DNA from 2 places in the Synechococcus sp. HK01-R genome. Region 2 is predicted to be linked to the other one. Evidence: predicted binding sites of a transcription regulator. Region 2 holds the regulator's gene; the other holds the start of a gene.
The links. Region 2 encodes HrcA, which represses chaperone genes, less so after heat shock. Its sites were predicted from a motif close to TTAGCACTCNNNNNNNNNGAGTGCTAA; they were not measured.

Region 1: groES (co-chaperone GroES) is a predicted target of HrcA. The motif match lies at 5,849-5,875, and genes of this name have one in related genera.

The regions. Positions count from the first base shown of each region.
Region 1 covers NZ_CP059059.1:158,567-173,575, reverse strand. Annotated here, with positions in the region: gene H0O21_RS00980 (CNNM domain-containing protein) at 1-825, opposite strand, end outside; gene H0O21_RS00975 (aminopeptidase P N-terminal domain-containing protein) at 837-2,198, shown strand; gene H0O21_RS00970 (TIGR01548 family HAD-type hydrolase) at 2,170-3,078, opposite strand; gene H0O21_RS00965 (30S ribosomal protein PSRP-3) at 3,077-3,562, shown strand; gene atpC (ATP synthase F1 subunit epsilon) at 3,752-4,153, opposite strand; gene atpD (F0F1 ATP synthase subunit beta) at 4,229-5,692, opposite strand; gene groES (co-chaperone GroES) at 5,930-6,241, shown strand; gene groL (chaperonin GroEL) at 6,330-7,964, shown strand; gene H0O21_RS00940 (ammonium transporter) at 8,137-9,486, shown strand; gene secG (preprotein translocase subunit SecG) at 9,515-9,745, opposite strand; gene gpmI (2,3-bisphosphoglycerate-independent phosphoglycerate mutase) at 9,755-11,416, opposite strand; gene pyrR (bifunctional pyr operon transcriptional regulator/uracil phosphoribosyltransferase PyrR) at 11,521-12,063, shown strand; gene H0O21_RS00920 (ferredoxin-thioredoxin reductase variable chain) at 12,074-12,295, opposite strand; gene H0O21_RS00915 (hypothetical protein) at 12,350-13,192, opposite strand; gene H0O21_RS00910 (Hsp70 family protein) at 13,286-14,950, opposite strand; gene H0O21_RS00905 (hypothetical protein) at 14,990-15,009, shown strand, end outside.
Region 2 covers NZ_CP059059.1:429,759-444,767, reverse strand. Annotated here, with positions in the region: gene H0O21_RS02385 (RNA pseudouridine synthase) at 1-644, shown strand, start outside; gene bchM (magnesium protoporphyrin IX methyltransferase) at 647-1,360, opposite strand; gene H0O21_RS02375 (N-acetylglucosamine-6-phosphate deacetylase) at 1,389-2,543, opposite strand; gene purE (5-(carboxyamino)imidazole ribonucleotide mutase) at 2,606-3,139, shown strand; gene H0O21_RS02365 (AI-2E family transporter) at 3,196-4,257, shown strand; gene cysC (adenylyl-sulfate kinase) at 4,226-4,873, opposite strand; gene H0O21_RS02355 (translation initiation factor) at 4,939-5,265, opposite strand; gene trpB (tryptophan synthase subunit beta) at 5,415-6,671, shown strand; gene H0O21_RS02345 (heat-inducible transcriptional repressor HrcA) at 6,681-7,679, opposite strand; gene H0O21_RS02340 (rhodanese-like domain-containing protein) at 7,775-8,137, opposite strand; gene H0O21_RS02335 (DUF3352 domain-containing protein) at 8,212-9,867, shown strand; gene H0O21_RS02330 (histidine phosphatase family protein) at 9,845-10,345, shown strand; gene H0O21_RS02325 (citrate synthase) at 10,370-11,560, shown strand; gene nuoH (NADH-quinone oxidoreductase subunit NuoH) at 11,621-12,739, shown strand; gene ndhI (NAD(P)H-quinone oxidoreductase subunit I) at 12,808-13,464, shown strand; gene H0O21_RS02310 (NADH-quinone oxidoreductase subunit J) at 13,461-14,063, shown strand; gene nuoK (NADH-quinone oxidoreductase subunit NuoK) at 14,112-14,441, shown strand; gene H0O21_RS02300 (NAD(+) kinase) at 14,460-15,009, shown strand, end outside.

The DNA of each region.
Region 1 (15,009 bases), 270 kb from region 2:
TTCACAGAGATCGGCGGCACTCAGTTGTCCGCGTTGCTCGAGCAGGGCGGTCAGCAGTTGCTCCCGACTGGCAACCCCCAGAACGCGATCCACCTCGGCTCCAAGCACAACCCACCAGGGGGCTGCCTGGGCCATCAGCTGGGGTCTCAGCTGATCGAGAGAGAGGGCCCCCTCCAGGGTGGGTGCCGCGACGCGGGGGGTCATCAGATCACGGGCGGTCAGATCGTTGAGCTGAAATACCTTGGCGATCATGGCCGCTTCATCGGCCTCGATCTGTCCTTTCTGGGAGCCAAGCCTGGCCAGGAGTCTGATTTCGTTCTCGTCGGTGCTGATCTCGTTCTCTTCGCTGATCGCCGGCAGCAGGCGCTCGAGCAGCAGCACCAGCGGGCGCATGATCACCCCTAACCAGTGCAGCAATGGTGCGCTGGCAAGAGAGACCGGCAGGGCCAGCCGGCTTCCGATCGCCTTGGGAAGGATCTCCCCCAGCAGGATCACCAGCACGGTGAGGGCCACCGAGAACAGCGGAAGGGCCACCTCGCTGAACTGGTTCTTCTGAAACACCCAGGCGGCATAGCCGCCCAGCATCATGCTGCCGAAGATGTTGAAGCCGTTGTTGGCGATGACCAGCACGGAGAGGGTGCGTCCCAGTCGTTGACGCAACTGTTCCAGCCGCCGCGCCCCGGCGGGTGGTCGACTGCGGCCAGTCAGTTCATGCACCCGTACCGGGTTGACCGTGAGCAACGCTGCCTCGACACCCGAACACAGGGCGGATCCGGCGAGTACCACCACCACCATCAGGATCAGGATCAGAAGGTCGCTGGTCATGCCCGGGTGCTTTGCCTGCCATCCTGACGTTTCCCCGTCCTTCTGTCTCCGCCGTGATTGATCAGCAGCGTCATGCCGAGCGGCGTCAACGATTCCTTGAGCAGCTCGGTGGTGCGGCGGCCGTCATTCCGGCAGCGTCCCTGGTCACCCATCACGCTGACTGCGAGTGGCCCTTCCGCCAGGACAGTGACTTCTGGTATCTCACCGGCTTCGATGAACCGGATGCGGTGGCGCTGCTGCTCCCTCATCGTCCGGACGGGGAGCGCTTTGTGTTGTTCGTGCATCCGCGGGAGGCAGGTGCCGAGGTCTGGACCGGCCGTCGCTGGGGGTGTGAGGGGGCGGTGGAGCATTTCGGTGCACAGATCGCCCATCCACGCGATGAGCTGGAAGAACGTCTGCCGGAGTATTTGAAGGGTGCCGAGGGCATCGCCTTTCGAGTCGGTCGCCATGCTGCCGTTGAGCCCCTGGTGCTGAAGGCTTGGGCCGACCAGCTCGATCGGGCTCCCCGAAGCGGAGCGGCAGCCCTTGGTCTGGTGGCTCCATGCCCCCTATTGCATCGCTTGCGTTTGCGTAAAGAGCCCCAGGAGCTGGAGCGTCTGCGGGAGGCCTGCCGGATTTCAGCGGAGGCCCATGAGCTGGCCCGCGCTGCTGTGGCACCGGGGATGGGGGAGCGGCAGCTCCAGGCTCTGATTGAGCAGCATTTCTTGGCGGCCGGTGCCCGAGGGCCTGCCTACAGCTCGATCGTGGCCGGTGGAGACAATGCCTGCGTTCTTCACTACATCGCCAACAGCGACGTCCTGCAGGACGGTGACCTGCTTCTGATTGATGCCGGATGTTCGCTGCCCGATTACTACAACGGAGACATCACACGCAGCTTCCCGATCAACGGGCGCTTCACCGGCGAACAGCGGGCCCTTTATGAATTAGTGCTGGCCGCTCAGGAGCGGGCGATTGAGGCGGTCAGGCCTGGAGTAAGCGCAGAGCAGGTCCATCAGACCGCCCTGCAGGTGCTGGTGGAAGGATTGCTGGAACTTGGTCTTCTGGTCGGTGAAGCGGACGCGATCATCGAACAGGGGGCCTATCGCCATCTCTACATGCACCGCACCGGTCATTGGCTTGGCCTCGATGTGCATGACGTCGGTGCCTATCGACTGGGCGAACATCCTGTGGAACTCGAGCCAGGCATGGTGCTCACGGTGGAGCCGGGTTTGTACGTGAGTGATCGTTTGGCCGTGCCGGAGGGTCAGCCGGCGATCGAAGAGCGCTGGAAGGGGATTGGCATTCGGATTGAGGATGACGTGGCGGTCACTGCGATGGGGCGGGAGGTGCTGACCGCTGCTGCTCTCAAGAGCACGGCTGCGATGGAACGTTGAGGGGCAGATCGCGGCACCATTCCAGTGCTGCAGCCGTGTGAGACAGAACCACATCAGCACCTGCCTCCCTTAAGCGTGCTTCGTAGTGATGCCGGGCGCGTTCCTGGCCGACGGCCTGCAGGTGAGGGGGGGCCACGGCAAGGCTGAAGAAGCGTTGATCACTGCAGCGCCGTCTGGCCTCTACGACGGTCTGCACATCGGCGACGGTGTCACCGAGGTAGGCGATTGGAGGCGTGTTCTTGCCAAGGGGGTGTTCGATCAGGGAGCTCGCCAGCTGGAGCAGGCCGGTGGGATCTGGCTTGTCGGGGGCATCACCCATGGCGATCAGGGGGGGGGATGTCAGGCCAAGGCGGGTTTCGAGCAGGAAGCGGGCCGAGGGGGGTTCGGCACCACTGACAAACCCCCAGCCCACGGCGAGGTCGCTGAGTTCTGCAAAGAAGCTCGCATCCACCAGAAGCGGTTCATCCTTGATGTACCCGTTCCAGGCCTCAGGAGAGGCCGCTCCCGAGGCGCTGGTCGCCTGATCGCCGAAGTAGAAGCCACTGAAAACGTCGATCAATGCCTCCCGCTCTGGCAATGGTGTGGCGGCGTGCCGTCTGAGCAGTTCGAGACTGGCGTCCCAGTCGTTGTTCCAGAGACCTTCTCCTTTCAGCGCATCGATCACTGAGGGCTCCGGTCGCCAGCCGCTGTAGTGCTCCACCGTCGACTGCAGGGCGCGCCGGTAACTGCCCGCTACATCACGAATCACGCCGTCCAGATCAAACAGCAGCAGGCAGCGGGATGGGGAGCGGGCTGGGGCTTCAGGGGGGGTCAGGGCGGTTGGGCCTCGGGCGGCTGGTAGGTTAGTTGTTTGTCCTGAATTCTTGAGCGCTGACACCATGACGGTTTCCGAAGGCGCTGCCGCCGACCAGGAGGTCGCCACCGCAGCAGCAGCAGCCGATACGGCTACCCCTGACCAGGAGCCGACGGAAGGCCGTCCTGTGATGCGTGGTGGCAGTGCTGCCCTGGCGACCGCCACGATTGATGCTGATGGAGTGCCCTCCGGCTACACCCCAAAGGCCGATGAAGGTCGTTTCCTGTTGAAGATCCTCTGGCTCCCTGACAACGTCGCCCTGGCTGTTGATCAGATCGTTGGTGGTGGCCCCAGCCCCCTGACGGCTTATTTCTTCTGGCCCCGTGAGGATGCCTGGGAAACGCTCAAAACCGAGCTGGAAGGCAAGAGCTGGATTACTGACAATGAGCGAGTGGAAGTGCTGAATAAAGCCACCGAGGTGATCAACTACTGGCAAGAAGAGGGCAAGGGCAAGAGTCTTGACGAAGCCAAGCTCAAGTTCCCTGATGTGACCTTCTGCGGTACCGCTTGATCAAGGTCGGTTTTTTGTCTTTGATCTGACGCGATCTGATGCATCAAAACCCTGCCTTTGGCGGGGTTTTTTTGGCCCTTATGTCGTTGATTGCCTGGGCTCGGCACAAAAAAAGACTCCCTGAAAGGGAGTCGTTTGAGAATTTCTGTTCAGGTCATCACTGAGTTCAAGACTCAGGGCTGAGGCCGATCACTTACTGGCTTGCACGCGAGCGCGAGCACGGTCCAAGCTCTGCTGAGCTTTGACTTTTTCTGGGGAAGCAGGCTGACCTTCGAAGCGATTGACTTCGGCCCGTGCTGCCTCCAGATCGGCTTCCGCCTTGCCGGCGTCAATGTTGCTGCCCAGTTCTGCAGCGTTCACCAGAACCGTGACGTCATCAGCTTCCACTTCGGCGAATCCGCCCATCAGAGCGATGGATTGCCAACCTTTGGTGCTGCGCACCCGAAGCACGCCCACATCCAGAGCGGCCAGGAGGGACACGTGTCCAGGAAGGATGCCGAGCTGGCCGGTAGTGCTGGGGAGGATCACCTCATCAGCACTGCCATCAAAGACGCTCTGGTCGGGGGCCAGCACGCGAAGGGTGAGGGACATGAACCTTGGTTCGAAGGGGAGAACGGACGACTTTGAGCAAGTGATTGGGGGGTGCTCAAGACACCCCCCTCAGAATCACTTGGATTCGGCGTTGATCTTCTCGGCCTTGGCCTTCGCTTCCTCGATGTTGCCCACCAGGTAGAAGGCCTGCTCGGGCAGGTGATCAAGTTCACCAGCAAGAATCTGGTTGAAGCCGGAGATCGTTTCCTCGAGCTTCACATACTTGCCGGGCATGCCGGTGAAGATCTCAGCCACGAAGAATGGCTGGGACAGGAACTTCTCGATCTTGCGGGCACGATCCACGGTCTGACGGTCATCTTCAGAGAGTTCGTCGAGGCCGAGAATGGCGATGATGTCTTGAAGCTCCTTGTAGCGCTGCAGAGTGGACTGGACAGCGCGGGCGGTGCGGTAGTGCTCATCGCCGACAACCGCGGGCTGGAGCATGGTGCTGGTGGAATCCAGGGGATCCACAGCCGGATAAATGCCCTTAGAGGCCAAGGCACGGTTGAGAACCGTGGTGGCGTCGAGGTGGGCGAAGGTGGTGGCGGGAGCTGGGTCGGTGAGGTCGTCAGCAGGGACGTAGACGGCCTGAATCGAGGTGATTGAACCTTCGACGGTGGAAGCAACACGTTCCTGCAGGGCGCCCACATCGGTGCCCAGAGTCGGCTGGTAGCCCACAGCGGAGGGCATGCGGCCCAGCAGAGCAGACACTTCAGAGCCGGCCTGCACGAAGCGGAAGATGTTGTCGACGAACAGCAGAACGTCTTGCTTGTTCACATCGCGGAAGTGCTCAGCCATGGTCAGAGCCGAGAGGCCCACGCGCATGCGTGCGCCGGGGGGCTCGTTCATCTGGCCGTAGCAAAGGGCCACCTTCGACTTGGAGAGGTCCTCGGAGTTGATCACCCCGGACTCCTTGAACTCCTCATAGAGGTCATTGCCCTCACGGGTGCGCTCACCCACGCCACCGAAAACGGACACACCGCCGTGCTCCTTGGCGATGTTGTTGATCAGTTCCTGGATCAGCACGGTCTTGCCGACGCCGGCACCACCGAACAGTCCCACCTTGCCGCCCTGGCGATAGGGAGCCAGGAGGTCGATCACCTTGATGCCGGTCTCGAACACCTTGGGCTTGGTTTCCAGCTCTGTGAGCTTGGGAGCTTCCCGGTGGATCGGAGCCGTGGCAGTGGCGTTCACAGGACCCTGCTCATCGACAGGCTCACCAAGCACGTTGAAGATGCGGCCGAGGGTTGCTTCGCCAACGGGAACGGAGATGGCAGCGCCGGTATCAACGGCTTCCATGCCGCGAACGAGTCCATCAGTACCGCTCATGGCGACGGCGCGAACGCGGTGGTCACCGAGGAGCTGCTGAACTTCAGCGGTCAGAGCGATTTTCTCACCGGTGGTGTTGGTGCCTTCGATCCGCAGAGCGTTGAGGATCTTGGGCAGTTTGCCGGCCGGGAATTCCACATCCAGAACCGGGCCGATCACCTGACGGACAACACCCTTGGTACCGGCGGAGGCGGGAGCAGCAGCGGCCATAAGAAAGGAGGAGTTTGAGGGAACGATGGACACAGACAGGTCCGGAGGCATTCCCTTCCTGAGCGGCGCAACCATACCACCGCAATGGCGGCCTCAGGAGGGGTTCGGTCAACCGCACGCCGGGTGGCTGGCGGGGGCAGTCGTCCAGGCCATAGGTTGGCACTCGTCGACCTTGAGTGCTAGCTCGTGTCGATGTGTGGCGCTTCGCGTCCCCTGTCCCTGCTTTCGCATTCACCCATGGCAGCTGTTTCCCTCAGCGTCTCCACCGTTAAGCCCCTTGGAGACCGCGTCTTCGTCAAAGTTTCCGAGTCCGAGGAAAAAACCGCCGGCGGCATCCTTCTCCCTGACACCGCCAAGGAAAAGCCCCAGGTGGGCGAGGTGGTCCAGGTGGGTCCCGGTAAGCGCAATGACGACGGCTCCCGCCAGGCTCCTGAAGTCGGCGTTGGCGACAAGGTGCTCTACAGCAAGTACGCCGGTACCGACATCAAGCTCGGTGGTGATGAGTTCGTGCTTCTCTCCGAGAAGGACATCCTCGCGATTGTGAACTGAGCGTTCCCAAGCCTCCTGGCCTCAGCGCCCACGTGCTGAGTTCAGTTTCGATTGATCGTTTCCACTTTTATCTTTCTCCCTGCCTCCCATGGCCAAGCGCATCATCTACAACGAGCAGGCTCGCCGCGCTCTGGAAAAGGGCATCGACATCCTTGCGGAGTCCGTTGCTGTCACCCTCGGTCCCAAGGGCCGTAACGTCGTTCTCGAGAAGAAGTTCGGCGCTCCTCAGATCATCAATGACGGTGTCACCATCGCCAAAGAGATCGAGCTCGAGGACCACATCGAGAACACCGGCGTTGCTCTGATCCGTCAGGCTGCCTCCAAGACCAATGACGCCGCCGGTGACGGCACCACCACTGCCACCGTCCTGGCACACGCCATGGTCAAGGCTGGTCTGCGCAACGTGGCCGCCGGTGCCAATGCGATCACCCTCAAGAAGGGCATCGACAAGGCTGCTGAATTCCTGGTCGGCAAGATCAAGGAGCACGCCAAGCCGATCAGCGACAGCAACGCCATCGCTCAGGTGGGCACCATCTCCGCCGGTAACGACGAAGAAGTGGGTCGGATGATCGCCGATGCCATGGACAAGGTTGGCAAGGAAGGGGTCATCTCCCTCGAGGAAGGCAAGTCGATGACCACCGAACTTGAGGTCACCGAGGGCATGCGTTTCGACAAGGGCTACATCTCCCCCTACTTCGCCACCGACACCGAGCGGATGGAAGCGGTGCTCGAGGAGCCCTATATCCTCCTGACCGACAAGAAGATCGGCCTGGTGCAGGACCTGGTGCCCGTGCTTGAGCAGATCGCTCGCACCGGTAAGCCTCTGCTGATCATCGCTGAGGACATCGAAAAGGAGGCCCTGGCCACCCTCGTGGTGAACCGCCTGCGTGGTGTGCTCAACGTGGCTGCTGTGAAGGCCCCTGGCTTCGGCGACCGCCGCAAGGCCATGCTCGAGGACATCGCCGTTCTCACCAACGGTCAGCTGATCACCGAGGACGCCGGCCTCAAGCTGGAGAACGCCAAGCTGGAGATGTTGGGCACCGCTCGCCGCATCACCATCAACAAGGACACCACCACCATCGTGGCCGAAGGCAACGAAGTGGCAGTGAAGGCCCGCTGCGAGCAGATCCGCAAGCAGATGGACGAAACCGACTCCACCTATGACAAGGAGAAGCTGCAGGAGCGTCTCGCCAAGCTGAGCGGTGGCGTGGCTGTGGTCAAGGTGGGTGCTGCCACCGAGACCGAGATGAAGGACAAGAAGCTGCGTCTGGAAGATGCCATCAACGCCACGAAGGCGGCCGTTGAAGAAGGCATCGTCCCCGGTGGCGGCACCACCCTGGCTCACCTGGCTCCTGCTCTAGAGCAGTGGGCATCTGGCAGCCTCAACGGAGAGGAGCTGATCGGTGCCAACATCGTGGCCGCGGCCCTGACCGCTCCCTTGATGCGCATCGCTGAAAATGCCGGTGTGAACGGTGCTGTGGTCGCTGAGAACGTGAAGGCCAAGTCCTTCAACGAGGGCTACAACGCAGCCAACGGCGAGTATGTGGACATGCTCGCTGCTGGCATCGTTGATCCCGCCAAGGTGACCCGATCTGGTCTGCAGAACGCTGCCTCCATCGCTGGCATGGTTCTGACTACCGAGTGCATCGTGGCCGATCTGCCCGAGAAGAAGGAAGCAGCTCCTGCCGGAGGCGGCATGGGCGGCGGCGACTTCGACTACTGATCGACGGCTCCGCAAGGAGCAACGGTTCACCCCCGCTGCGGCGGGGGTTTTTTCATGCTCTGAGGATGTCCCCATGCATGAACGTCTCCCTCAAGATGCCCCCAACTGTTCATGGTGAACATTCGAGGGGGCCCGTGCTCTGAAACGGTATCGCTGGTAACCGTTTCAACTTGTGCTGCAGTCCCGTTTCAGGCGTCTGCTGATTGCTGCTCTTTGCGTTCCGGCGCTGCAGGTAATCAGTGCCGCCCTTTTGCCGGCCCACGCTGGTGAAGCCGCTCTCTCTGATGCCGATAACACCCTCATCTTGACGTCAGCAGCTCTTGTTTTGCTGATGACCCCTGGTCTTGCCTTTTTCTACGGTGGCTTTGTTCAGGGGCGGAACGTTCTCAACACGATGGCGATGAGCTTCGTGATGATGGGGATCGCCACCCTGGTCTGGGCCTCCTTCGGCTTCAGCCTGGCGTTCTCCGATGGAGGAGCCTTCAATGCCGTTGTCGGCAATCCCTTCTCCTTCGCTCTGCTCGAAAACATCCCTCCAATCTGGGATGGCTTGTCGATCCCAGGCCTGAGCTTTGCCCTCTTCCAGGGGATGTTTGCGATCATCACGCCGGCGCTCATCTCCGGAGCCCTGGTGGAGCGGCTCAGCTTCCGATTCTGGTGCGTGTTCACACCCGTTTGGCTGCTGGTGGTCTACGCCCCACTGGCTCATATGGTCTGGGGTGGAGGATTCCTTGGCAAGGATCTCGATTTTGCTGGTGGCACGGTGGTGCATATCAGCTCAGGTGTCACTGCCCTGCTGCTCGCTGCTTTGGTCGGTGCCCGCAAGCAGTGGCCCCGCTCCGTTCGCCCTCCCCATGACGTGACTCAGATTCTTCTGGGCACCGGCCTGTTGTGGTTTGGATGGTTTGGCTTCAACGGTGGCAGTCAGTTGGCTGTGAGTGGCGCTGAACTGCCCTTCACCACCACACACCTCTCTGCGGCTGCAGGACTCGTGGCTTGGTCGCTGGTGGAAACATGGCGTGATGGCAAGCCCACTGTTGTGGGTATGGCCACCGGCGCGGTTGCCGGTCTCGTGGGGGTCACGCCAGCCGCTGGTTTCGTCAGCCCTGGCTCAGGCATGGCCATCGGTGCGATCACCGGAGTGCTCTGTTATGTCTCCGTCCAGGTCAAGGTGAAACTGCGCTTCGATGACTCTCTCGACACCTTTGCGGTGCATGGCGTGGGAGGCACGATCGGCGCCATGCTCACAGGCGTGTTTGCCAGTGCTGAACTGATCGCCAATCATCCTGCCGGTCAGGTTCTAGCCGAGAAAGGCAGGTTGGCCCTGATTGGAGGGCAGCTTCAAGCTGTTGTGGTGGCCTATGGCCTGGCGGCGGCGGGAACTCTCGTCATTGCAGGCATCCTGCGTGGTCTTGGGCTTGGTTTCCGCGTGTCCGAACACGCTGAAAACCTCGGGATCGACGTCGACGCCCATGGAGAGGAAGCCTATGCGGAACGGGTGGGTTCACCTCAGTTCCAGTGAGTTGTCCTTGACTTCACCCTTGCTGGCTTCAGCGAAGCCAGCCAGCACTCAAGATCACCGCGAGGGTGAGAAACGTTGCCAGGCAGGTCCAGGTGAGGCGATTCAGCGTGGCCTCAGCGCTACTGGCACTGGTGAACATCGAGCTGCCACTGGCTGCCAGTCCTCCCATGCCATCGCCTTTCGGACTGTGCAGGAGTACCAGCAGGATGAGCAGCATGCCGCTGCCGATCCAGATCCAGGAGAGAACAGATGTAAGCATCAGGCAGAGTCAGACGGGTTGGGGCAGACGGGCGCTCAAAGTCGGCGCATCAATCGATTCAATCAGGCTGCAGCCTGACATCACCTCAGGTTTGGGGAGATCGAGAAGTTGAAGCAAGGTTGGTGCGATATCAGCGAGCCCGCCGTTGTCTCGGAGGCGCAGGGCATTGCCAAGGCCAGGGACCTTGCGCTTCTCCCCCTCCACGAGGATCACGGGCACCGGGTTGGTGGTGTGGGCGGTCCAAGCTTGACCATCGGGACCTTGCATCACTTCTGCATTGCCATGGTCGGCTGTGATCAGAAGCGTGCCTCCCATGCGCCCGACGGCATCGAGCAGGCGACCGATGCAATGGTCGACCTCCTGGATCGCTTCGGTGGTGGCCCCCATCACACCGGTGTGGCCAACCATGTCGGGATTGGCGTAATTAATCACCACCAGCGAATACACGCCACGTTCGATCGCTTCGATGCAACTGTCCGTGAGGGTGGCAGCGGCCATCGCAGGCGCTTGGTCGTAGGTGGCGACGCGTGGTGAGGGCACCAGGTGGCGGTCCTCTCCTGAAAGGGGTTGCTCAATGCCACCGTTCATGAAGTAGGTGACGTGTGGATATTTTTCGGTTTCAGCCGTGCGGTACTGGCGCAGTCCGTGATCGGCGACCACCTGGCCGAGTAGCTGATCGAGCGACTCGGGAGGGAAGGCCACCATCACGGGAAGATCCGCTTCGTACTGCGTGAAGGTGACGATCTTCAACTTGGGGCGTTGGGCGCGCTCAAAACCCTCAAAGGCATCGACGCACAGGGATTGAACAATCTGCCGAGCGCGGTCGGGGCGGAAGTTGAACATCACAAGCCCGTCGCCGTCGTTGAAGAAGCTGGGGGTGAGACGCACCGGTTCGAGGAACTCGTCGGTGGTTCCCTGGGCGTAGCTCGCGGCCAGGGCCTCTGAGGCCGTCATGCCGCTGATCTCGATCGCGGGATCCGTGAGCAGGGAGTAGGCCATGCTGGTCCGCTCCCAGCGATGGTCTCGGTCCATGGCCCAATAGCGGCCGCAGAGGCTGGCGATCTCGCCAACTCCGGTCAGGAGGATGGCATTCTCAACGGCCTCGATGAATTGGGGGGCACTCTGGGTGGGGGTGTCCCTGCCATCAGTGATGGCGTGAATCGCCACCTTGCTCAGGCCCTCGGAGGCTGCCCAGCGCAAGAGCCCGCAGAGATGATCCACATGACTGTGGACGCCACCGTCGGAGCAGAGGCCAAGGAGGTGGAGGGTGCCGTTGCTGTTGCGCAGCTCCGCTGCCAGCTCCCGGAGAGCGGATCGTTCACCGAGCTTTTCGTTTCGGACGGTTTCGCTGATCCGAACGAGTTCCTGGCGGATGATCCGGCCTGCTCCGATGGTGAGGTGCCCCACTTCGGAATTGCCCATCTGCTCGTCCGGGAGTCCCACATGGGCTCCGCTGGCTTGGATCAGTGCGTGCGGATAGGCATGCCAGAGGGCATCCATCACCGGAGTCTCGGCGGTGACAATGGCGTTGTGCTCTTTCCCTTCGCGGTGTCCCCAGCCGTCAAGAATGGCGAGAACGACCGGTGCGACGGCACCGGATCGCTGGAAGCTCTCATCACTGCTGTTCGGCACGCTCTCTCCGCAACGTTCAGTTCTTAAGGGCTTCTCCATATTCAAGTTACCTCCAAGAGCTGCAGTTCGACCCAGTCGGTGTTCGGTCGGTCAGCTTTCGACCATCCGGCCGCCATAAACTGAGACTCGCTGAGCGCTTGGCTATGGGCGGTTCTGCCGATGCCGGAAGGATTGAGATCCTCTCGGCCCAGGAGCTGGCAAGGACCCTCGCCAGACTTGCTTCGCAGGTGCTGGAGACCGTTGACAGCACGGATGACCTGGTTTTGTTGGGCATCCCCACACGCGGCGTGCAGCTCGCCCGAGTTCTCGCCCGCCAGCTTGAGGATCTCTCCGGCCGCACGATTGCTCAAGGAACGCTTGACCCCACCTTTCATCGCGATGATCTCGAGCGGGTGGGAATGCGGTTTGGACAAGCCACGGACCTCCCCATGGGCGTTGAGGAGCGGGTTGTGGTGCTTGTCGACGATGTGATCTTTACCGGTCGCACCGTGAGGGCGGCCTTGGAGGCGATTCAGGCCTGGGGCCGTCCGCGTCGGGTTCTGCTTCTGGTGATGGTGGATCGTGGTCACCGTGAGCTCCCGATCCAGCCTGATTTTTGCGGACGCGTTGTGCCAACCCGACGCACGGAAACCATCGAGCTGCGCTTGATGGATCTTGACGGTGAGGAGGGGGTGTACCTGCGCTGAAGGGTTCCCTTCAGCTCACAGCGGTGAGCTCATCACCGCGGAAGTGGGCCTTGTAACGGCCAAAGGCCACGATGACCGGCAGGGTGGGACTGATCGGCCGACCTTTCCAGTCATCCAGCACGTTGACCACTTCCCCTTCGCTTCCCTGGAGATCGAAGGCTTCACCACGATGTTCGGGATGGTTAAACACCACGACGTTGGCTGAGACCGTTACCTTGTCGCCCGCTTGCATGAGCCACGTCATTGCTGGGGCGCATTGTGTCATGCGCCTGAGCGCTCCGCCGCATTACCTTCTGCGGCACAGGCTTTCGGGCCCCTCTTCCTCAACGCTGCCGCCAACATCGGCGCAGCCGGCAAGGAAAGCTTTCCAGGGTTCCAATCCCATTCGGATGCGTTGTTGAACAGCAGCATCCAGCTCCGCTTCAGGAACGGTATGGGCTGGTAGGTCGCCATGACTGTGATGGTCCTCCCGGTCCCTCAGCGCATCGATCGAGGTTTCCACCGCCTGTCGCTCAGGCAGAGCCTTCCTCTGCCACCAGGGGTGGTCGAGCTGGTTGAGAACGGACAAGGCTTCCCACCAGCGCTTGCGCTCTACAAGCTCAATCAGCCGTTCGTGATTCAGGCGGTTGCGATTCCAGGTCTCCCGGAGGTTGTCACTCAGGCGGGTGCCGGGACGGCCATCCCCCTGCTCCACAGGGGTGAGCTTGCTGATGGCCCCCTCTAGATCGCCTTGACGAAAGAGCGTCAACGCTTGATTACGGAGTTGATCCCGCCACACCATCAGCTGCTGTTGATCCCCTTGACGATCACCTGGGGTGCCGACACCAGAGTTCACGAGCTGCTCCTGCAGGCGAAGGGCGTCCGCCAACTGTCCAAGCTCCCAGAGCCTTTGTGCCTGCTGGCGGCGACAGTAGGCCTGCTCCAGGGGGGCCTTCTGACCCAGCCAGCGCAGAGCCGCCAGTTGTTCGCCGTAGCGCAAGCAGGCGTCGAGATCACCGCGACGGGCCGCCTCCCGAAGGCGCAGGGGAAGCTGCTGTTCCCAGAGGTAGGCCGCGCCGCAGAGCAGGGCAACGCCGCCCAGGGTCAAGCCGAGCCAGTAACGGGGCAGGGTGTGGCGACGAAGCGCCAAAGCAGGACCGCAGGTTCTTGATTGTTCTATGAAGAAGCCAGGTCAATCCATGCCGTTTGTGGACGGTGTAGAAGGCGCATAACGCGCTGCTGCTCAGCGAACCGTCCCCAGTTCACGAGGTTGCAGCTTCAGGCCGCTGCGCAGGTCTTCTCCCTCCACGAGCAGAACGGACTGAGCATCGATGGAAAAACGCAGGCGCAGGCAGTCCTGACCAGCCTTCCCCGTGGGCTCGAGGGGTAGGTGCGGGGAGGGGGCGCTCCATGGGCGCACCGTGGCTGTTGCGCTGCCCTGCTGCAGGGTTGGCAAGCCGTTCACGTAAACCACGTCATGGCGGCCGATGGCCTCTGGTTCCCCGAGCACCAGCTCCAGTTGGCCTTGACCCTCGCGACCGGCAGCCAGGACGAGCTCAAGCGGACTCCGGGTCGGCCAGGTCTGACCGGCGACGAATAAAGGGTGCCAGTGATGGCTTTGACTGCGGCGGTCCCAGCAACGCAGCGACACCCCCCTCTGAAGAACGTCCCTGACCTGCACGCCAGGGGTGAGGGAAAGGGCTCCGGAAGCCACGGCCACAACAGGAGGTGGTGTCAGCAGGCGGACTGGTGCAGTTCTCTGCCGCAGCCAGTCCAGCAGCAGGGGGAGGCGTGCCCCACCGCCTACCGCCATCACCCCATCGAGATCCTCGAGAGGGCAGCCGTGTCGCCGTCCTCCTGCGAGCGTCTGCTCCAACAAATCATCGAGAGCCTTCAGCAGGCCCCGTTCTTGGATCAGCGACTCGAGCTGCAATCGCGTCAGGCGAAGCTCCTGCTGGCGCCCCTCATCGCTGAGGGTCGCGATCTCGCTGAGGGGCAGGTCGGAGGGATGGTTGCAGTCGCTGAGCCGGCATTTCAGGCGTTCGGCAGCATTGAGCAGAGGGGCGATCGCAGGATCGTCCTTCTGGAACTTCCCTGGGGCCAGGTGGTCAACGATCCAGCGATCCAGATCCCGTCCACCGAGAGCTAGACCGGCCTTCCCCAGCACCTTGGCGCAGCGCAAGGACTGGCGACTGCTGGCCAGGTCCCTGCCGCGGAAGCGCAAGAGCTGGGCGAGGGGCGCCGCACGCCCTTCCCCTCCCTCAAGAGCGACGAGCGCCATGTCAATCGTGCTCCCCCCCACGTCCACCACCAGCAGGCGAGAGCCTGGCGCCAGCCCGGCCCCCAGGGCCGCTGCGGTGGGCTCATCCACCAGGGCGATTTCATCAACCGGTAGCTGGCTGCAGGCTTTCAGAAGCCAGGTTCGGTAGCCCCGGTAGTGCTCCACCGGGGCCGTGAGTACGAGCCGTCCGACCCTCACCCCATTGGGCAGCCTCCGCCAGATCTCTCGAAGCAGCCACTCACCGGCGGAGTCCGCAGACATTTGTTCGCCTAAGGACTCGCCGTTGGACTGATCGGAGCACTCATTCGCTGGATCCAGCTCAGGACCAGCGATGAAGCGCTTGAAATCTCTCAGTAATCCTGGAGAGTGGCCGTCGGCAAGACCACTGTCGAGCACCTGTCGGCCCACAAGAGGATTGGGGTCATCGGCGCTGCGAGCCCAGATCAGGCTCGGTATCTCCCCTGGATTGCGAGTGATGGGTGGGAGATCGAGCAGGTTCGGGGCGGTGCCGCCATCCAACTGAAAGGCCACCACGGTGGTGGTGCTTCCCAGGTCGATCGCCAGCGTTCCAGTCCGCTCTGAAACCTGAAGGTTTTCTTCGTCCGCCGGGGGTCGGTCCGCTGCCATGGGCAGGTTGGAAGAACGATGAGACTAAGGGGTATCAGGATGGATCGCTTGCAGCGGTT
Region 2 (15,009 bases):
TCAATAAACCCTCGGGGCTTCCGGTGATGCCGGGTGGAGGCTTCCTGCTCCACACCCTCAGCCATCAGCTGGTGCAACGCAGCCGGGAACGGGGAGAGGCCCTGGTGCCCAAGCCAGTGCACCGACTGGGGCGATTCACCTCGGGCTTGCAGGTCTGTGCCCGTGAATCCGCCACACGGGCAGCGCTCTCCAGGCAATTCAGGCCCGAAGGCAGCTGCCGCAAGACTTACCAGGCTTGGGCCCGACGGGTGGAAGGTCTTGAGTTTGGCCAGACCCTGGAGGTTGATACCGACGTTGTGGAACGTGAGCATCCGCTCTTGGGCTGGATTTGGGGGCCGCTCCCTTGGGTGGATGAGCCGGTCCGCAAGCGGCTCTCGGCCCACTCCCAGCTGCGCTTGCTCGATCGCCAGGCCAAAGGAGATCTGCTCGAGGTCACGATCAGCACGGGGCGACCCCATCAGATCCGCATCCATCTGGCTCAGATCGGGAGTCCGCTGCTGGGAGATCCGCTCTATCGCCTGGAACGGCGGATCTCCGCTGATGCCACACCTGGTGATGGCGGTTACTGCTTGCACGCCTGGAAGCTTGAGTTGGCGAGCGCTTTGGGCATGCTGGCCTTTGAAGCGCCGACCGCCTGGGTGTGAGCTCAGGCTCTGCGGAACTCGATCAGCCTTGAGAAATAGAACGGTGCTTTGTTGAGACTCCGGCGCATGGGTTGGAAGCCGCAGGCCGCAGCTGCGCGCACGATGCCGTCCTCTTTGAGGGTGTACGCGCGGGTGGTTTTGCTGGGGCCTGGAAACAGTTGGCCAATCCCCTTGAGTAGCGCCAGCAGGGGCGTGTAGGGCGCAAAGCTCACGATTAATCGCTGCTCGGCGAGGCCGCAGAGGTGTTTCACCATCTCTTCTGCAGCAGGCTGCGGGTAATGGATGAAGACATCCAGGCAGCAGACGGTGTGAAAGGAGCCGCTGATGCTTTCTAGATCACTTGCACTGAACTGAAGCCTTCCCATGTCGAGCCCGGCTTCGCGAGCGCGGCGTTCTGCTTCCTTGGCCATCGCCTCGGAGATGTCACTAGCGCTGATCGAGCCCGCCCCCAGTGCTGCCAGAGGCAAGCTGAGGCTGCCCACCCCACAGCCGGCATCGCAGAAGCTCACGTCCTGCAGGTCTCCGCTCTCTTGGATCCAGCTGAGCACCTCGTCGACGGTTTTCTGGTGACCGATGCGGATGTTGCGCTGCACCTTGTTCACATCGTCCGATTCGCTGTAGATGCGGTTCCAGCGATCAAAGCCTGTGGTCTCGAAGTAGCCCTTCACCTCCTGCTTCTCGGCCTGGGTGTCATTCAGGCGTTGCACGGGAGCCATGGGGAGGAGTGGATGGGTCGGCGGGATCCTAAGCAGCGTGTTGCCAGTGCAGGTCCCCATCCCCCTTCAGGCTCCAGCGCAGACAAGCCTGGAGGGGGTGATGAAGCAGAAGCGTGTCCCACGCTTCCGGTGCTTCCAGGACCTCGCGGGGAGCACGGGTTGCGGCCCAGATCGCCCCATCGGGATCTCCGCTCCAGCGGGCGAGTCTGCGGGCCCCTTCCAGCAGGGGGAGGGTGACGCCAGCCAGGGTGCCGTCTTCGAGCCGGCAGGTGCCGTTCTCCACCAGCAGCACCCGTTCATCCCATCGATGCTGGCCATCGGCGAGGCCATAGGGCGCCAGGGCATCGCTCACCAGCACCAGCTGATCTCCGGCAAGCCGTTGCAGAAGCACGGCCATCGTCGGGTCCACATGCACCCCGTCGGCGATCAGCCCCAGAGCAATGCCGCCCTGACGACAGGCCGCACCCAGGGGGCCCGGCGCTCGGTGATGCAGTCCTGGCATGGCATTGAAACTGTGGGTCAGCATCCCGACCCCAAGCGCATAGGCCGCCGTCGCCTCCTTGGCGTTGGCGGCGCTATGCCCCAGCGCCACGGTGATGCCAAGGGAGCGGAGCCGCTCGATGACCGGCTCCGCTCCCTTGAGCTCCGGGGCCAGGGTGACCAAGGCGATCTCATGCTCGAAGCCTTTGATCCTGCGTTCAAGGGCCTCCAGGCTGGGCTTGCAGAGATGCTCAAGGGGATGGGCGCCTCGGCGCGCCTCGGCCAGGAAGGGGCCTTCGAGATGGGCTCCCAGAAGCCTGCAGCGGTTGGGGTGTTCCTCGTTCCTCGCCGTCCGAAGCACCGATAGGGCCTCGCGTAGCGGTTCAATGCCACAGGTCACCAGGGTCGGAGCAATCGCTTCCACCCCGTCCAACCAGAGCTGATCCAGTAATTGGAGCAGTCTGGGAAGGTCTTTCTCGGTGAGTTCGGGGAATGCCAGGCCAAGTCCGCCGTTGATCTGAAGGTCGATCCCCATCGGACTCAGCCAGTCGCCTCGCCAGTTCTGGCCCTCCATGGCGCCTCGTTCCGGCATTCGGCCAAGGTCGAGGATGAGCCTGTCGTCATCTAACTCAAGCCACCACAGGTCAGGCCGGTCATCACGGCCCGGTCGCTGGGGCAAACGCACGTTGGTGATCCGATCCATGCCAGGTGACTGCCAGCGGTTCGTGCGGGACGATGACAGTCTCGCTTTCTTGCGCCAGCACCATGCCTTCAGTCGCACCCCAGGTGGCGGTGATCATGGGTAGTGATTCCGATCTGCCCACCCTGCAGCCAGCCGTTGAGGCGTTGGAGCAGTTGGGAGTGGCGGTTGAGGTGCGTGTGCTCTCCGCCCATCGCACACCTTTGGAGATGGTGATGTTCGCGCAGCAGGCTCGAGACCAGGGCCTCAAGGTGATCGTGGCCGGTGCTGGTGGTGCTGCCCATCTGCCCGGGATGGTCGCCGCGCTCACAACCCTCCCTGTGATCGGCGTGCCGGTGCAGAGCCGGGCGCTCTCTGGGGTGGATTCCCTGCATTCGATCGTGCAGATGCCAGGAGGGATTCCGGTGGCCACGGTGGCGATCGGAGGGGGGCTCAACGCCGGCTTGTTAGCGGCTCAAATTCTTGCCACCGCCGACGAAGCCCTGGCGGAGCGGCTGGCCACCTATCGCCAGGAACTGCACGACATGGTCACCGGCAAGGATGCCCGGCTTCAGGCGATCGGATCGAGCCGCTACCTGGAAGGGATGGCGGGCCGCTGACTCAAGCAGTCAGCGCTTGGCCGATCCCCACACAATGGCCGCAGGTGCGTTCTCTCATGGCTTGGCCGAGCTGGTTGCGATGGGGGCTTGCTCTGCCGCTGCTGACCCTCAATCTCTACGTTCTGAGGCAGTTACTGCTGCCTCTGGCGCCATTTCCGGGGCTGTTTCTTACGTCGGCTCTGATTGCCTTTCTGCTGGATATTCCCTGTCGCTGGCTCAGTCGCCGCGGTCTGCCCCGATGGTTGGCGATCCTGCTGGTCACCCTGGTCACCGTCGGAGCCCTTGGTCTCGCTGGGGTCACCCTGGTTCCCAGGTTGATTGATCAGCTGGCGCAGCTGATCAATGCCCTGCCCAGCTGGTTGGTGCAGGCGGAAGCCTGGATCAGCGGTTTGCAGGATTGGGCCGCCTCGCGTGGGTTGCCCAGTGAGTTCGGTGATCTGAGCAGCGATCTGCTGACGCGTGTCAGTCGGGTGGCGAGTCAGTTCAGTCAGCGCTTGCTGGGAATTCTCGGGGCGACGCTCGGCACCACGATCAACACGGTGATCGTTCTGGTGCTGGCCGTGTTCTTTCTGCTTGGGGGCGATGCGATCACCGCCGGGCTCGCTCGCTGGTTGCCTGAGCAGTGGCGTGCCCTGGTGATTAGCACGATCACACGCACCTTTCGTGGTTATTTCGGCGGCCAGGTGCTGCTGGCACTCATTCTCAGTGCCGGGCAGATCCTTGTCTTCACGTTGCTGTCCATTCCCTACGGCGTGCTCTTTGCCGTTTTGATTGGCCTGACGACCCTGATTCCCTATGCCAGCGCCCTCACCATCGTTGCCGTGAGTGCACTACTGGCGGTGCAGGACCCCCGCACCGGTTTGGAGATCCTGGCCGCGGCTATCGGTGTCGGTCAGATCGTGGATCAGGTCATCCAACCCCGTCTGATGGGAAGCATCGTTGGTTTGCAGCCCGCCTGGTTGCTGATCGCCCTTCCGTTGGGTGCCAGAGCTGGCGATCTGCTGGGGCTGGGTGAATTGCTGGGGCTGCTGCTGGCCGTTCCAGTGGCCAGCTGCTTCAAGACTCTTGTTGATGCCTGGGTGGAGCTCAGGACTTCGCCGGAATCACGCCCAGGCTGATCAGATGAGTCACCACCTGCTCGACGCAGGCCTCCAGGTCGCTGCTGCCGGTGTCGACCTTCAGCTCTGGCTGTTCGGGCGCCTCATAGGGGCTGGAAATGCCGGTGAATTCCTTGATTTCTCCAGCACGGGCCTTGGCATACAACCCCTTGGTGTCCCGCTGCTCGCAGACCGTCAGATCGGCGGCGCAGAAGATTTCAATGAAGTCGCCGTCCTCCACCAGGTCGCGGGCTTTGTCGCGATCGGCCCGGAAGGGTGAAACGAAGGCGGTGAGCACCACCACACCCGCATCGAGGAACAACTTGGCCACTTCGCCAATGCGGCGGATGTTCTCCTCGCGGTCCGCATCAGAAAAGCCGAGGTCCTTGCAGAGGCCATGGCGGATGTTGTCACCATCCAGCACGTAGGTGGCCAGCCCCCGTTCGAACAGGGCCTGATTCACCGCATTGGCCAAGGTGCTCTTCCCGGCACCGCTCAGACCGGTGAACCAGAGGATTGCACTGCGATGTCCGCGCTGTTCGGCACGGGCTGCTCGATCCACGGAGGCGTGGTGCCAAGCGATGTTGGTGGATGCGCCCTGGTTGGTGAGCTGGCCGTAGGTAGGCGAGGCAGACATGGGCGGCAGGCAGATCCGGTTGGCTCGCCATTCTCCATCAGCCCGTTAGAGCTCCCTCAGCGGCGTCAGCCGCCGGCGCGTTTCGGCCGGTAACCCTCTTGGCTGAGCAGCTCGAGGACCACGTCCACCTGATCCCCCTGTAGTTCCACCACGCCATCTTTCGCTGTGCCGCCACTGCCGATCCGGCCCTTGAGTTTTTTGAGCAGAGCCTTGAAGCCGGTGGCATCCAGTTCAAGACCACGAATCACCGTGACGGTTTTGCCGCCCCGACCGCCGCGGGTGGGCTGCACCCGCACCATCTGCTGAGCCTTCGGGGTCGGTGCGGCCGTTGGGCCGGTGGGGCGCTGAAGGCTCTCGGTGCTGCTGAATTCCTGCCAGCCACCCTTCGGCATTGCGATTCCGCGATCTCATCCATCCTGCCGTTTCCGCGCCAGACAGTGAGCCGTCGAGCGAGCCGTCTTTCGGCGACTCGCGGCATCGTGTGTCCGCCTGCTTACGCTGATCCCATGCTTCAGCGGCCGCAGACGCGGTCGGTTGCTCTGTGACCAGCACTCTGCCTTCTCAGCCCACCGATGCGGATCTGGCCGTCAGCGCTAGGCCCACCGATCGCGGACGCTTCGGGCGGTATGGCGGTCAGTACGTGCCTGAAACGTTGATGCCGGCTCTGGCGGAACTGGAGGCCGCCGCTGCTGAGGCCTGGAGGGATCCGGCGTTCACTGCCGAACTAGACCGGCTGTTACGCAATTACGTGGGGCGGGCGACTCCGTTGTATGAGGCCGAACGGCTGACGGCCCATTACCGCCGCGCCGATGGTGGTCCCAGGATTTGGCTCAAGCGGGAAGACCTGAATCACACCGGTGCTCACAAGATCAACAACGCTTTGGGCCAGGCCCTGCTAGCGCTGCGTATGGGTAAAAAACGGGTGATCGCAGAGACGGGTGCCGGTCAGCACGGGGTGGCAACGGCAACGGTTTGTGCCCGTTTCGGCCTGGAATGCGTTGTCTATATGGGTGCTGAAGACATGCGACGTCAGGCGCTCAATGTGTTCCGCATGCGGCTCCTCGGCGCAACCGTGCAACCGGTGAAGGCTGGTACCGCAACGCTTAAGGACGCCACCAGCGAAGCCATTCGAGATTGGGTCACCAACGTGGAGAGCACCCATTACATCCTCGGTTCGGTGGCCGGACCCCACCCTTACCCAATGTTGGTGCGCGATTTCCACGCCGTGATTGGCGAGGAAGCGAAGCGTCAATGTCATGAGGCCTTCGGTCGCTTGCCAGATGTTCTGGTGGCTTGTGTGGGTGGCGGCTCCAATGCCATGGGGCTGTTCCACCCCTTTGTTCAGGACAAAGGCGTGCGCTTGGTTGGTGTGGAGGCTGCTGGTGATGGCGTGGCCACAGGGCGGCATGCGGCCACCATCACCGAAGGACGGGTGGGTGTGCTGCACGGGGCCATGAGCCTGCTGCTGCAGGACAGCGAGGGGCAGGTGCAGGAAGCGCACTCCATCAGCGCCGGTCTCGATTACCCCGGTGTGGGCCCCGAGCACAGCTACCTGCGCGAGATCGGGCGTGCTGAATACGGTGCTGTCACCGATGCGGAGGCCCTGACGGCGCTGCAGCTGGTCAGTCAGCTTGAGGGCATCATCCCTGCGCTGGAAACCGCCCATGCCTTCGCCTGGTTGGAACAGCTCTGCCCGACCTTGCCGGATGGAACGGAGGTGGTGCTCAACTGCAGCGGCCGCGGCGATAAGGATGTGAATACGGTGGCCGAAAAGCTGGGCAAAGCCCTGGGAGGCTGAGGCCTGCCCTCAGCTGAGCAAGCGTTCTAAGGCTCTGGCGACTGAACGGGCTGCAGCTCTGGCGGTGGCATAGGCCATACGCATCGGGCCCACCAGCGCCACCTGGCCTATCCCGTCGGCTCCAGTCCGATAGCTGGCTTGGACCACCGAGAAAGACTGGAGGGCCGCCTCCGGATGTTCGTGCCCGATCCAGACCCCCTGGGGAGCTTGATGATCCCCAGGCACGACGGCTGCCGGTCGTTGGTCGATTAATTCGAGCAGCGGACGCACCAGGCTGCTGTCGTTGAATTCCGGTTGGGCGATCAGACGAGAGACCCCATGCACAAGGGCGCCACTTTCTGCAGGGCGTCGCAGGCGTTGATGGCTGTTGATGGCGTCCTGCAGAGCTCGTCCGCAGGGTTGGAGTTGAAGCGGCAAGCTGTTCCAATCCAGGCTGCCGTCACCGTGCTGTTCCAGCTGATGGCTGGTCCAGTGCTCCATCGCCTCCAGTTGATCGGCTGCTCCATGGGGGAGACGCAGGTTGAGGTGGCTCGCTTGATTGCTGTTTTCCACCAGCATCACCAGCAACCTGTCTCCGCTGCGCACCAGTCGCACCGCCTGAAGGGTTGGCTCCGCTCGCGTCGGTCTCGTGATCAGGCTCATCAGGCCGGTGAAGTCGGTCAGCCGACGTGCCATCTGAAGAAGCAGATCATCCAGGGCTGCCCAGCGGAGGCTCAGCTGGGTGAGCTCCTGTTCGAGATGCTGCGCCGCGACACCGGGTTTCGGCAGTAAGCAGTCCACGTAATGGCGATAGCCACTGGGGCTGGGCACGCGGCCCGCCGAGGTGTGCGGCTGTGTCAGGAGCCCGCGCTGCTCCAGTGCTCCCATCGCTGAGCGAACCGTGGCTGAGCTGGCTTTGAGTCCGAAGCGCTGAACGAGCGTCCTGCTGCCGACCGGCTCGATCGTATCGACGTAGTGATGGACCGTCGCCCGGAGAACCTCCTGTTGTCGGTTGGGGAGGGTCTCCAAGGGTTCTTGCTCAACGTTGCGATCGTACGGGGGCTGAGCGGTCACCCCGCCGGTTCTGTCATGAACCCCTCAGCAGGGGGAGCAGCCAGGGGTGATCAGTATCGAGGGACCCTTGGGTCCACGGTCACACTCCAGGCATCGATCCCACCGCTCAGGTTCCAGACGGAGCGGTGGGGATCTCTGGACAGAAGCCAGCAGCCGAAGTGCCAGCTGCGGACGCCGGCATGGCAGATCACCACCAGGGCCTCCACTCCTGCGAGCTTGGTCTCGAGCTCCGCCATCCATTGCTCTGATTCGCTCAGGGGCAGATGGAGCACCGGACTTGGGAAGGGGGCGATGGCCAGTTCGCTGTGTTCCCGCACATCCACCAGTAGGGGGGGTGAGGCCTCCTGGAGCCAGTGATGGAGATCAGTGGCCGTGAGGGGCTTCGGAGCCCCGGTTTCGATGTCGTTGCTCATTGTTTGATTCTGCAAGCCCCTGGCATCGGACGCTGGATGGATAAAGATGACGGGAGGTGCCCCGTTGCCGGCCCATGAAGGCCCGCTCTTTCCTGCTCGCTGTTGTCCTTGCGGTTGTGCTCCTGTTGGGAGCCGCTGCAGCCTTGTGGTGGTCGATGGTGCAGCAGAGTCCGCTGCGCTTGGCCGAGCAGCCCCTTGAGCTGCCTCGAGCGGCGCGCTTTGTGCCCAGGCAGTCGGCCCTGAGCCTGCATTGGTTGGTGGATCCGGGGCGGCTTCCGGCCTATGCCCAAGCGGTGGCCCCTACACGCCAGCGGCGCTCCGCTCGTGAGGGGATGGAGCAGCTTCGTGATGGCGCCTTCGCCTTGGCAGGACTTGATTACACCTCTGAATTGGCGGATTGGCTCGGCCCTCAGGTGAGCCTGGCGCTGCTGGAACCGGCTGGTGCTGAAGGGGCGATGGGATGGGTGTTAGCCCTGGCCAGCCGCGATGACGATGGTGCCCGGCGCTTTCTGCAGCGCTTTTGGCAGACCCGCAGCCTGGCTGGCACGGATCTCCAGATCAGCCGTTACCGAGGTATTGGCGTGATCAGCGGTCGCGGGGCCTTGCTGGGACGCGATCCACAGCCCCTGGCCACGGCACTGATTGACGATGACCTGCTCCTTCTGGCCTCAGGTCGTGGGGTGCTGGAGCAGGCCCTTGATGGATCCCAGCTTGATGAACTCCATCAGCTCGGTGATCAGGAGCTCAGCCGACAGCTGCGGCAGCTGGGCCATGGTGTCGCCTTGTTGACGGCCAGTCCGGCGGCCATGGAAACCTGGCTTGGTTTCCCTGCGGCACTCTCCCAGCGAAAGGATCTTGAGGGCCTCGTGGCGGCCTTGGTTCCCGAGCGTGCCGATTTGCAGTTGGAGGGCCGTTTGCGTTTCCGCTCGCCAGTCATCCGGCGTTCCGGGGCAGCGGAGCTTTCGGCTCCCCTGCTGCGGGCCTCAGGGGGGCCTGCGGATGCCTTGGCGTTGCTGGAGAAACCAGCCCAGTTACTCAAAAGCGACGTCGGTGATCCTTTGGACCAATGGCTGGGCCCCATCCTCCGCAGCCGTCTGGAGCGGATCGGTTCCCCCGCACTGGAGGTGATTGCCGAACTCGATGAGGGCCCATTGCTCTGGGAGCATTTGAACGATGGCTGGCTTCTAGGCAGTCGCGATGGCCGTCCTGATGATCAGGCCGTGGATGCGCAGCTGAAACAGAAGGGACTGGTTCGTTCCAACCTGCCTGGTGAGTCCGCATCCCTGAACGTCTGGACGCAACTGCAGCGGCAGCGCAGCCATGGCAAAGAGGCACTCGAGGCCCAGCTCGCCGTCGCCCTGGAGTCGGAATCGGGAGTCGCTTGGTGGAGCAACGCTCTCGAGGCGCTGCATCAGCGGAGGGATCAGAAAGCCCTTGAACCACGCCTCGATCAGTTGGAGGCGCTTGCCGCCGACGGGGCCTCGTTGCAGCAGCTTGCCCTTGCTGAGCAGGGGGCTCGGGATCAACTGCAGCAGTGGCGCCCCTGGACGCTTCTTCAGGCCGTGGCCGGTCGCTCCCTGTTGCCGGCTGTTCATGGCATGGCGATGGCTGTTTCCGCGGGAGAGGCTGTTTCTGCAGGAGAGGCTGTTTCTGCTGACATTCCAGCGGCAACTGATCAGGCTGAAGCCAGCGACACCCTGCGCTTCCGTGCCCGGCTCAGCTTCGCTTGATCTATTCCTCCTCCGTCACGGCATTGCCGAGGAGCGCGTTGCGGGTCGGGATGATCCTGAACGGGCCCTGACCCCGCCAGGGCGTCAGCGCACCCTGGCGGTGGTGCGCAGACTGCGCAGTCTGGGTTTCAACGCCGATCGCCTGCTCAGCAGCCCTTTTCGACGGGCCCGGGAGACAGCGGAGCTGGCTCTTCAGGTTGGTCTCGCTTCAGAGCTGCAGCTGGAGTCGAGGTTGATGCCTGGAGGTGATTGCGATGCCCTGCTGCCAAGCCTGGAGGGCCGTTGCCTCCTCGTTGGTCATGAGCCTGATCTCAGTGCCTTTGCAGCAAGGCTTCTCGGTGCTCCAGACCAAAGCATTCGCTTGCGTAAGGCCGGGTTCTGCCATCTCCATATCCCGGCGGGGCCGGCTGACGCCAGGTCCGGAGCCCAGCTGGAGGCGTTACTGAGGCCACGGTTTCTTCTCCCCCGCTCGGTTTAGGTTGCCCTCAGCAGCGGAGTGGAGGTGGCACACAACCAGGCTGAGGAGATCCGTCACGACAAGACGGGCATCGTGTTCCGTCCAGGCCTGGAGGGTGTGCCTGCCACCCAGTCGGCCATCTGCGATATCGATGGTCAGCGCGGTCGCCTCTCCTACCGGGGATACGCCCTCGAGGAGTTGGCGGTGAAGAGCACGTTCTTGGAAACCACCTACCTCCTGATCTGGGGAGAGTTGCCCACCAGTCAGCAGTTGCGCGACTTCGAGGAAGAGGTGCAGATGCACCGGCGCGTCAGCTTCCGTGTGCGCGACATGATGAAGTGCTTCCCCGCCAGTGGCCACCCGATGGATGCGCTGCAGAGCAGTGCCGCCTCTCTGGGGTTGTTTTATTCACGTCGGGCCATCGATGACCCGCAATACATCTACGACGCGGTGGTGCGGCTGATCGCCAAAATTCCCACGATGGTGGCCGCCTTCCAGCTCATCCGGAAGGGCCAGGATCCGATCCAGCCCCGGGATGACCTCGCCTACTCGGCGAACTTCCTCTACATGCTCACTGAACGGGAGCCGGACCCGCTTGCAGCACGGATCTTTGACCGCTGCCTGATGCTCCACGCCGAGCACAGCCTCAACGCCAGCACCTTCAGCGCTCGGGTGACGGCCAGCACTCTCACTGACCCCTATGCCGTGGTTGCCTCGGCCGTCGGCACACTGGCCGGTCCCCTCCATGGGGGAGCGAACGAAGATGTGCTCGCCATGCTCGAGGAGATCGGAACGCCCGATCAGGCGGCGACCTATCTCGACGCGGCCATTGCCAAGAAGCGCAAGGTGATGGGATTTGGACACCGCGAATACCGGGTCAAGGATCCCCGCGCTGTGATCCTTCAAGGCCTGGCGGAGGAGATGTTTGCGCGATTCGGTCACGATGAGCTCTACAACGTGGCGCGTGCGCTGGAGGCGGCTGCAGAGAGCCGTCTCGGCCCCAAGGGGATTTATCCGAATGTCGATTTCTATTCCGGGCTCGTTTACCGCAAGCTTGGGATTCCTCGCGATCTGTTCACGCCGGTCTTTGCGATTGCCCGCGTGGCCGGTTGGCTCGCTCACTGGCGCGAGCAGCTTGGCGCCAACAGGATTTTCCGTCCCTCACAGATCTATACGGGCCAGCCGCTCCGCCAGTGGCTTCCCGCTGAAGGTCGTGTTCCGGCTGCGGGCGCCTAAGTTGCTGGCAACTCACCCATGAACATGGTGATCCCTCTCGCCACCACTGCGCCGGCCCTGGTGAGCCCGGGCCTGGATCTGGAGGTCAGCTTCAGTCAGACACTCCAGGGTCTGGGCCTGTCTCCGCAGGCCGCCCATCTGCTCTGGTTGCCGCTGCCGATGCTGCTGGTGTTGGTGGCTGCAGTGGTGGGCGTGCTGGTGACCGTGTGGCTCGAGCGCAAGATCTCCGCCGCCGTCCAGCAACGGATCGGTCCTGAGTACGCCGGAGCCCTCGGCGTGCTTCAGCCCCTTGCTGATGGCCTGAAGCTTCTCGTCAAGGAAGACATCATTCCCGCCCGAGCCGATGGGCTGCTTTTCACCCTTGGCCCTGTGCTGGTGGTGGTTCCGGTCATTCTCTCCTGGCTGATCGTGCCCTTCGGTCAGAACCTGCTGATCAGCAATGTGGGCATCGGCATCTTTCTCTGGATCTCCTTGAGCAGCGTGCAGCCGATCGGTTTGCTGATGAGCGGCTACGCGTCCAACAACAAATATTCCCTGCTTGGCGGTCTGAGGGCCGCTGCTCAGTCGATCAGCTATGAGATTCCCCTCGCCCTGGCGGTGTTGGCGGTGGTGATGATGAGCAACTCACTCAGCACCATCGACATTGTTGACCAGCAGACAGGAGCTGGTCTTCTGAGCTGGAATGTTTGGCGTCAGCCCGTTGGCTTTCTGATCTTCTGGATCTGTGCCCTGGCCGAATGCGAGCGTCTTCCCTTCGACCTTCCGGAGGCCGAAGAGGAGCTGGTGGCCGGCTACCAGACCGAATATGCGGGCATGAAATTTGCCCTCTTCTATCTGGGCAGCTACATCAATCTCGTGCTCTCGGCCCTGTTGGTTTCGGTGCTCTACCTGGGTGGTTGGGGTTTCCCGATTCCGGTCGAATGGCTGGCTGGCTGGCTCGGCCAGTCGGTTGATGCTCCTTTGGTCCAAGTGATCACCGGCACGGTGGGCATCGTCATGACCGTGCTCAAGGCCTATCTGCTTGTGTTCCTGGCCATTCTCCTGCGCTGGACCACTCCGCGGGTGCGCATTGACCAGTTGCTCGACCTGGGCTGGAAGTTCCTGCTTCCCCTTTCCCTGGTGAATCTCCTGGTCACGGCTGCTCTCAAGCTGGCGTTCCCCGTTGCTTTCGGTGGTTGAGCCGCTCCCTCATCTCAGACAACACGCCGCTGGACGCGGCATCATGACCCTCTGACGGCACCCTGGCCATGTTCGGATTTCTCAAGCAGGTTGGCGAGTACACCCGGGATGCGGTGGATGCAGCCCGCAATCTCACCCAGGGCTTGGCGGTCACTTTTGACCACATGAAGCGGAGACCGGTCACGGTCCAGTACCCCTACGAGAAATTGATCCCGTCGGAGCGTTACCGCGGCCGCATCCATTACGAGTTCGATAAATGCATCGCCTGTGAGGTGTGTGTGCGGGTCTGTCCGATCAATCTCCCAGTCGTTGACTGGGTGATGAACAAGGAGACCAAGAAGAAAGAGCTGCGCAACTACTCGATCGATTTCGGGGTTTGCATTTTCTGTGGCAACTGCGTGGAGTACTGCCCCACCAACTGCCTGTCGATGACGGAGGAGTACGAGCTCGCAGCTTTTGATCGTCACAGCCTGAATTTCGACAACGTGGCCCTCGGACGCCTGCCCACCAGCGTCACCACCGATCCTTCCGTTCAGCCCCTGCGAGAGCTGGGGTATCTCCCTGCCGGTGCCATGGATCCCCACGGAGTGCCTGCCGATCAACCCCGAGCCGGTCAGCTCCCTGAGCAGATCCTGGCTTCTCTCTCCAGCAATCCTGGTTCAGGAGCAGGGGATGGGGGAGAATCCTCAGGGTCTGCCCCCGCGAAGGAGGAGAGCGCCGAATGACGATCGCGGCATCCACCCAGCTGATTTGCTTTGTTGTTCTTGGGGCCGTGGTGGTGCTTGGCGCCCTCGGTGTGGTGTTGCTGAGCAACATCGTGTACTCCGCGTTTCTGCTCGGCGGGGTGTTTCTGGCGGTCGCCGGCCTCTATCTCCTTCTCAATGCAAGCTTTGTGGCGGCAGCCCAGGTGCTTGTTTACGTGGGTGCTGTGAACGTGCTGATCCTGTTCGCGATCATGCTCGTGAACAAACGGGAAGACCTCGCTCCAGTTCCAGGGTTGTCAACGCGGCGCCTGCTCTCAGGTGGGGTCTGTGCCGGCCTTTTTGCCTTGCTGGTTCGTGTGGTGGTCACCACCCCATGGGCCACTCCTGGCCCGGCGGCCATTGGCGAGGCAGCCACTGAGCGGATCGGTGAGCATCTCTTCACCGACTATTTACTGCCCTTTGAGCTCGCCTCCGTTCTCCTCCTGATGGCGATGATTGGAGCGATTGTGCTCGCACGTCGGGATGTTCAGGCCACGGATCTCGGCACGGGCGAGGAGGCCGATCAAGGCCTGATCGAAAAGGCGCGGACACCACTTCTGGTCGATCAGGGCCCCTCCTGATTGCGTTGATCACTGTTCCGGTCGCACCGTTTTTTCTTACTCCCTCCCATGTCTGATCTGCTCAGCGGTTCCGTTCCCCTCGAGGCCTTTCTGCTGCTGGCAGCTGTTCTGTTCTGCACTGGTGTTTGGGGCCTGATCAATAGCCGCAATGCCGTTCGGGTGCTGATGAGCATTGAGCTGATGCTCAACGCAGTCAACATCAACCTGATGGCCTTCTCGTCCTATGTGGATGGCGATCTGATTCGCGGTCAGGTGTTTGCGGTGTTTGTGATCACGGTGGCAGCGGCGGAAGCTGCCGTTGGTCTGGCGATCTTGCTGTCGCTTTATCGGAACAGGGTCACAGTGGATATGGAACGTTTCAACCTGCTGCGCTGGTGACCCCGGCGCCACTGTTTCATGCGCCTCGATCGGGTCTGGTTGATCTATCGGGCTGACAGCCCCATCGCCTTGCGTGAAGCACGCAAGTGTGCCTCTGAACTGGAGTCACTGGGGGCCAAGGTCAGCCTGGCCATGAGTGGTCTGAGTGCAGATCCATTTCCGGGTTTGCTCGCGTCCGAGCCTGAGCTGCCGGATTTAGCCGTGGTGCTTGGTGGTGACGGCACTGTGCTGGGTGCAGCACGCCACCTGGCGGTGCTGAATGTGCCGATCCTCTGCTTCAACGTGGGCGGTCATCTCGGCTTCCTCACCCACGAGGCCAGCCTGCTGGGTGGTCAGGAGCTCTGGCAGCGGCTTCTGGAAGATCGTTTCGCCATGGAGCGTCGCATGATGCTGCAGGCCACGATCAATCGTCGCCCTGATCTCAATTGCCCCGTGGGCACGTCATCCGGGCGTGATCAGTCCAATGGCGGTGATTCGCCAGAGGTTCACTGGGCGCTGAACGATCTGTATCTCCGCCCCTATCGCGATGAAATCGCTCCCACCTGCACCCTCGAACTGGAGATCGATG